Linked DNA regions of Cyanobium sp. PCC 7001. Each later gene encodes a partner of the first gene's protein in a complex. Links are inferred from orthologs where the notes say so. Each region holds a gene or a part of one and is shown on either strand. Other genes may lie near its edges.

Region 1 (3,143 bases):
GAACTTGGCCATCGGCAGGATCGGCGGGACGAAACGTCCGGGGAGGGGAGGTCAGAGGCACTGGGCCCTGGGGTCAGCATTGACCCACAGGCTGGATCCGGCAGCTTTCCTTAAGGATCAAACAGGATCGACAAGGGGGACAGGGCAGTTCCGGGGCCTCACCATCCCACAGATCGGAGCGATGCACCATCGCCCGATGCCAGCTGGGGGGTCAGCTGCTGGCGACGGCCGTGCGGGTCGTTTCGTTGACCACCCGGTCGATCAGGCCGTAGTCCACCGCCTCGGCGGGGGAGAGGAAGTAGTCGCGGTCGGTATCCTCGGCGATCTTCTCGAGGGGTTGGCCGGTGTGTTCGGCCATCAGGCCGTTGAGGGTGTCCTTGAGGAAGAGGATCTCCTTGGCCTGGATCTCGATGTCCACGGCCTGGCCCTGGGCGCCGCCCAGCGGCTGGTGGATCATGATCCGGGCGCTGGGCAGGGCCAGCCGTTTGCCCTTGGTGCCTCCCGAGAGCAGGAACGCCCCCATCGAGGCCGCCAGGCCGTAGCAGATGGTCACCACGTCAGGGGCCACCTGCTGCATGGTGTCGTAGATGGCCAGCCCTGCCGTGACCGAGCCACCGGGGGAGTTGATGTAGATCTGGATGTCCTTCTCCGGATCCTCCGCTTCCAGGAAGAGAAGCTGGGCCACCAGGGCATCGGCCACGGCGTCATCGATGCCCGTGCCCAGGAAGATGATCCGCTCGCGCAGCAGGCGCGAATAGATGTCGAAGGCGCGCTCCCCCTTGCCGGACTGCTCCACCACGGTGGGCAGCACGCCCGGGGCCGCCATCGGCATGCCGATCGTGGCCTCGGGGCGGGGCCCCGCCCAGAGGTTCTGGACGGGGTGGGACCGCTGAGCGATGGGCTGATGGGCGTGGATCACGCGAGCGGGTCGGGGCTGGTGTGGATGCAATCTATGGGGATCGGCGCGACGACCGCCGCCGGCTCAGGACTCGGAAGCGGCCGGCTTCTCCTTGCTCTTGGCCTTGGCGGGCTTGGCGGCCTTCTCCGCCTTGGCCTCCCCCGTCGCCTGGCCCTGCGCGTCGTCCTTGTCCGATGCGGCGGCTGATTCGGCCTCGGGCGCCTTCTCGGTGATGCTGCTGTTGCCTTCGAGCCAGTCGAGCAGCTTTTCCTGCAGCAGATCGTCGGCCACCACCTGGCGCAGCCGGTTCGGGTCGATGTTGCCCTGCTGGCTGAGGCCGCGGCTGATCTCCTTCACCTTGGCCTCGATCTCCCCATCCTCCAGGGCGATGGCCTCGGCCTTGGCCAGGGCCTGCAGGGCCAGGCTGCGGCGCAGGCGCTGCTCGGCCTCGGGGCGGGAGGTGTCCATCAGGCTGCGCACCAGATCGGGGGTGAAGAGCTTCTTCACATCCATGCCCTGCTGGGCGATCTGGCCGGCAGTCTGTTCGATCAGATTGCGGATCTCCTGCTGCACCAGGGTTTCGGGCAGCTCCACCTCCAGCTCGGCCACGAGGGCATTGAGAAGGGCCTCGTGGCGGGCCGCCCGGGCCCGGCGCTCGGCGTCCTCCTTCAGGCGGGTCTCCAGATCGGCCCGCAGTTCGGCCAGGGTCTGCTTGTCGCTGGCCTGCTGGGCGAAGGCGTCATCCAGGGCCGGCAGCTCGCGGGTCTTGAGGTCCTTGAGGCTGATCTCGAAGCGGGCGGGCCGACCGGCGGCGTCCTCCTGGGGATAGCTCTCGGGGAACTGGCAGTCCACGCTGCGGCTCTCGCCCACCGCCATGCCGATCACCCCCTCCACGAAGCCGGGGATCATGCGGCCCTCCTCCAGCTCCACCTCCGTGGCCTCGCTGCTGCCACCGCTGATCGCTTCCCCGGTGTCGGTGAAGGTTCCGCTGAATGCGAGCACGGCCACGTCGCCGCTGGCGGCGCTGCGGTCCTCCACCGGCACCAGCGTGGCCAGCTGCTTGCGCGACTGCTCGATCAGCTCGTCGACCCGGGCCGGGTCATAGCGGATGGCTTCGGCCTCGGCCTGGAGGCCGCGGGTCTTCTTGAGGCTGGGCGTGGGCTCCACATCCAGCTCCAGGGTGAAGCTGAGGTCGGTGCCGGGCTGGAAGCGCTCCAGCACGGCCTCAAAGGCCTCGCTCAGCTCCGGGCGGCCGATCGGGGCCACCTCCTCCAAGGCCAGGGCGTCGCGGAAGGCGGCATCCACCAGCTCCTCCAGCGCGGTGGCCCGCAGCCGCAGGGGGCCGATCTGCTGCAGCAGCACGGGGCGGGGCACCTTGCCCTTGCGGAATCCAGGCAGCTTCACGCTGCGGCTGAGCTTCTCGAGGGCAGCGTCGTAGCTGGCCTGGCTGCGGGCGCCGCTGATCGCCACCTCGAGGGCCATCCGGCTCCCCGGCCTGGGGCTGGCTTTCACCGTGAGCGCCTCCCTGGACGCCTCGCTGGACGCCGGATCGGCGCTGGAGGGGCTGGTGGGGGCGGGGGAGGCGGCAGCAGGACTCATGGGGGCTCGATGCAGCCCCCCATCCTAAGAAAGTGGCTGGTCGGGCCCGGTTCCCGGTAGTCTGCGCTGCATTGACCCCGACATCCGGCCGACTGTGCCGGGTGGCCACATCCTCGATCCGGGACCTTCCCGCCAGGTCCGCCCCCATCCCTCCGGTCGATGCGGGCCGCCAACCTGAGCCCACTGGAAGCGCCGCGCCGCCACCGCCGGAACCCTGCCCGTCGAGCCCAGCCACCGTCGACTCCAGCTTTCAACCTTCCCTCTCTCAGGCCGATCCCGACCCACCTCCCCGTTTCCCCAACACCCCACCGCCTGGCGCCCCATCGCTTCGCGCCCGCCCGAGCTCAGTGAGCCAACGTCCTAGGCCAGCCTGACCGCCGTCCAGCCAGACCTCGGCACACGCCAGACCTCAGCCCAGCAGAAGGCCCCGTTCGCCGCGCAACCCCGACGTTTCGCCCCACCCTTCGTTCCCTGCCCCTTCCTTGACCACCGCCCCATCCACCGCAGCCACCTCCAGCCCGTCCGAGGCCCAGTCCTGGACCTCCGCAGCCCCGGCGACCCTGCCGCGTCGCCCTCTGCGGGTGGCGATCCTTGGCGCCACCGGCGCCGTGGGTCAGGAGCTGCTGCAGCTGCTGGAGGAGCGGGC
Region 2 (3,106 bases), 460 kb from region 1 along the record:
TGCGGTCTACCAGGATCTCCAGGTGGAGCTCGCCCATGCCGGCGATCACGGTCTGGTTGGTTTCCGGATCGGTGGAGACGCGGAAGGTGGGGTCTTCCTCCGAGAGGGACTGCAGGGCTTTGGAGAGCTTGTCCATGTCGCCCTTGGTCTTGGGCTCCACAGCCACAGAAATCACCGGCTCCGGGATGTAGAGCGATTCCAGGATGATGGGGTCGCTGTCCACGCAGAGCGTGTCACCGGTGGTGGTGTCCTTCAGACCGAGGACGGCGCCCAGATCACCGGCACGCAGTTCGTCGACTTCCTCACGGTCATCCGCCTTGAGAACGATCAGACGGGAGATGCGCTCCTTCTTGTCCTTGGTGGAGTTCAGCACGTAGCTGCCCTTCTGCAGCACGCCGGAGTAGATGCGCACGAAGGTGAGTTTGCCGAACGGATCGGCCATCACCTTGAAGGCCAGGGCGCTGAAGGGAGCGCTGTCGTCGGCGGGACGCAGCGCTTCGGTGCCGTCTGGCAGCAGGCCCTGGATCGGGGGCACGTCCACAGGTGCCGGCAGGTAATCCACCACCGCGTCCAGCAGGAGCTGAACCCCTTTGTTCTTGAAGGCCGAGCCGCACAGCATGGGCACCAGGCCATGCTTCAGCACGCCCTCGCGGATGCCGTTGCGGAGTTGCTCCTCGCTGAGCTCGCCGGTTTCGAGGAACACCTCCACGAGATCTTCGTCCGTCTCGGCGACCGACTCCATCAGCTTGTTGCGCCATTCGGCCACCTCATCGGCCATCGAGGCCGGCACATCGGTTTCCTCGATGTCCTTGCCGAGCTCATCCTTGTAGATGAAGGCCCGGTTCTTCACCAGATCGATGATTCCGCTCAGCTCGCCCTCGGCACCGATCGGCAGCTGGATCGGCGCTGCATTGGCCTTGAGGCGGTCCTTGATCTGGCTGTAGACCTTCAGGAAGTCGGCGCCGGTGCGGTCCATCTTGTTGACGAACACCATGCGCGGCACCTTGTAGCGGTCCGCCTGGCGCCACACCGTCTCGGACTGGGGCTGAACACCGCCCACGGCACAGAAGACGGCGATCACGCCATCGAGCACCCGCATCGAGCGCTCCACCTCGATGGTGAAATCGACGTGCCCCGGGGTGTCGATGATGTTGATGCGGTGATCCTTCCAGCTGGTGGAAATGGCCGCTGCCGTGATCGTGATGCCCCGTTCGCGCTCCTGCGCCATCCAGTCGGTCACGGCGGCACCGTCGTGCACCTCACCGATCTTGTGCACCACACCCGAATAGAAGAGGATCCGCTCGGTGGTGGTGGTTTTGCCCGCGTCGATGTGGGCGGCGATGCCGATATTTCTGACGCGTTCCAGTGGAAAGGCGCGAGCCACGGGGGATGTCTCCGAAAGGTCTACAAAAAGCAGTCGATACTGTACTGATCAGCCTTGGGCTGATCGTGCCCCGCCGGTGGGGCAGCCGGGATCAGTAGCGGTAGTGCGCAAAAGCCTTGTTGGCTTCGGCCATCTTGTGGGTCTCTTCCCGCTTGCGCACCGCGCTGCCGGCTTCATTGGCGGCATCCATGAGCTCGCCCGCCAGCTTCTGGGCCATGCTGCGGCCGTTGCGGGCTCTGGAGAAATTCACCAGCCAGCGCAGGGCCATGGCCGTGCCCCGCTCCTGGCGCACCTCCATCGGCACCTGGTAGGTGGCACCACCCACCCGGCGGGCCCGCACTTCCACCAGGGGCGTGGCGTTTCGCACAGCCGTTTCGAACAGCTCCAGGGGATCGGAGCCGGTGCGCTCGTTGATCAGGGCGAAGGCGTCCGACAGGATCCGCTGGGCGGTGGACTTCTTGCCGTGCTTCATGAGCCGGGCCACGATCATCGAGGCCAGACGGCTGTTGAACTGGGGATCGGGAAGGATCGGGCGCTTTTCGGCAGCGTTGCGGCGGGACATCGGAATTGCGAGGTGCTTGGGAAGACTTGGTCATCCAGGGGCCTGACCGGCCCGGAGCCGGACCTGAGGCCTGACCTGGAGGCAGGTTCAGGATTTCGGGGTCTTGGCGCCGTACTTGGAGCGGGCCTGGCGGCGATCCTTGACGCCAGCGGTGTCCAGCGTTCCGCGGATGATGTGGTAACGCACGCCGGGGAGGTCCTTGACCCTGCCGCCCCGGATCAGCACCACCGAGTGCTCCTGCAGGTTGTGGCCGATGCCGGGGATGTAGGCCGTCACCTCGAACCCCGACGTGAGGCGGACCCTCGCCACCTTCCGCAGGGCCGAGTTCGGCTTCTTGGGGGTGGAGGTGTACACGCGGGTGCACACACCACGGCGCTCGGGACAGGAACGCAGGGCCGGCGATTTCGTCTTTCGTGTCAGACGTTGCCGTTCAGTGCGGATCAGTTGCTGGATAGTGGGCATCGAGGGCCGGAGAACACAGGTCGGACGTCCGACCGATTTCGACAATCCGTCACCTTACTGGGTCGCCTGCCGCCCCTCCTTGCCCCGGCTGAAGGCCGACCCGCAGGCGCAGCTCACCACCCCTTCGCCCGGCAGCACCAGAAAGCCCCCCCCGCTGAGATCACCGCGGTAGTCGAGGGTGAGGCCGGTGAGCAGCTCCAGCTGTTCGGCCGGGGCATAGAGCGTCACGCCGTCGGCACGGGCGATGGGCACCCCCGCCAGGTGGCCGGGCCGCACCCGGATCGTCCACCGCTCGCACCCCCCCTCCACCAGATCCAGGTGGACCAGTCCGGGTGTGCCCGCCACGGCGGCCTGGCGGCCCAGCTCAGCGGCCGCGCTGGCTGAAAGGCGCAGACTGTGGCCCTTCGGCATGGGGCTGCGGGGAATGGCTCGCCGATCCACTGTGGCACCACAGCAGGCAGGCTCCACCTCCCGCCTGGCCGGCGAACCGGCCCTCAGGGCACCAGGCCGACCCCGTTGTGCACCGATCCGGCCACGCCGCGGCCCTTGACCTGGTGACTCCCCCCCAGCACCAGGCCGGTGGAACTGCCGCCGTCCAGGTTGAGGGCGTCCCGCAGCCCCAGAGCCCGGAGCAGCTGGGCGGCCTGGCCCAGCGTGGGCCCGCTGCCGTTGACGCCCTCCAGGGTGATCAGCCACAC

What was found.
Region 2: the proteins of tig (region 1) and rpsG are in contact, whole or in part, in a crystal structure (PDB 3GTY), measured with the Thermotoga maritima proteins. The link is inferred for Cyanobium sp. PCC 7001 from one-to-one orthologs. Residues at the interface, in WP_004081061.1 of Thermotoga maritima: Glu122, Val124, Val129, Leu130, Tyr133, Glu188, Gly259, Ile262, Tyr263, Glu266, Ser270, Glu273, Gln274, Glu277, Arg308, Gln311, Ile312, Ser315, Tyr316, Glu325, Arg329, Arg336, Leu363, Phe366, Trp367, Arg373, Leu377, Arg381, Leu384, Glu387; in WP_004081843.1 of Thermotoga maritima: Lys34, Lys52, Lys55, Glu59, Arg62, Gln63, Glu66, Asn67, Lys69, Val71, Arg95, Ala109, Lys110, Lys111, Gly112, Arg113, Pro114, Glu117, Glu121, Ile124, Ala125, Tyr127, Asn128, Asn129, Thr130, Gly131, Lys135, Asp139, Arg142, Met143.

Annotation. Positions count from the first base shown.
Region 1 is NZ_DS990556.1:2,049,183-2,052,325, forward strand. Bases 241-3,072 are described here. They hold tig (trigger factor), read right to left. Parts: upstream 2,498-3,072; coding sequence 983-2,497; downstream 241-982. Other genes in these bases: clpP (ATP-dependent Clp endopeptidase proteolytic subunit ClpP), read right to left, coding at 241-919; CPCC7001_RS10130 (aspartate-semialdehyde dehydrogenase), read left to right, coding at 3,058-3,072. Also shown: ATP-dependent protease ATP-binding subunit ClpX, read right to left, coding at 1-12; more of clpP, read right to left, coding at 212-240; more of CPCC7001_RS10130, read left to right, coding at 3,073-3,143. UniProt on the Bacillus subtilis protein: Involved in protein export. Acts as a chaperone by maintaining the newly synthesized protein in an open conformation. Functions as a peptidyl-prolyl cis-trans isomerase.
Region 2 is NZ_DS990556.1:1,588,747-1,591,852, reverse strand. Bases 212-3,006 are described here. They hold rpsG (30S ribosomal protein S7), read right to left. Parts: upstream 1,947-3,006; coding sequence 1,476-1,946; downstream 212-1,475. Other genes in these bases: CPCC7001_RS07955 (phosphodiester glycosidase family protein), read right to left, coding at 2,903-3,006; CPCC7001_RS07960 (hypothetical protein), read right to left, coding at 2,463-2,819; rpsL (30S ribosomal protein S12), read right to left, coding at 2,034-2,408; fusA (elongation factor G), read right to left, coding at 212-1,384. Outside these bases: more of fusA, read right to left, coding at 1-211; more of CPCC7001_RS07955, read right to left, coding at 3,007-3,106.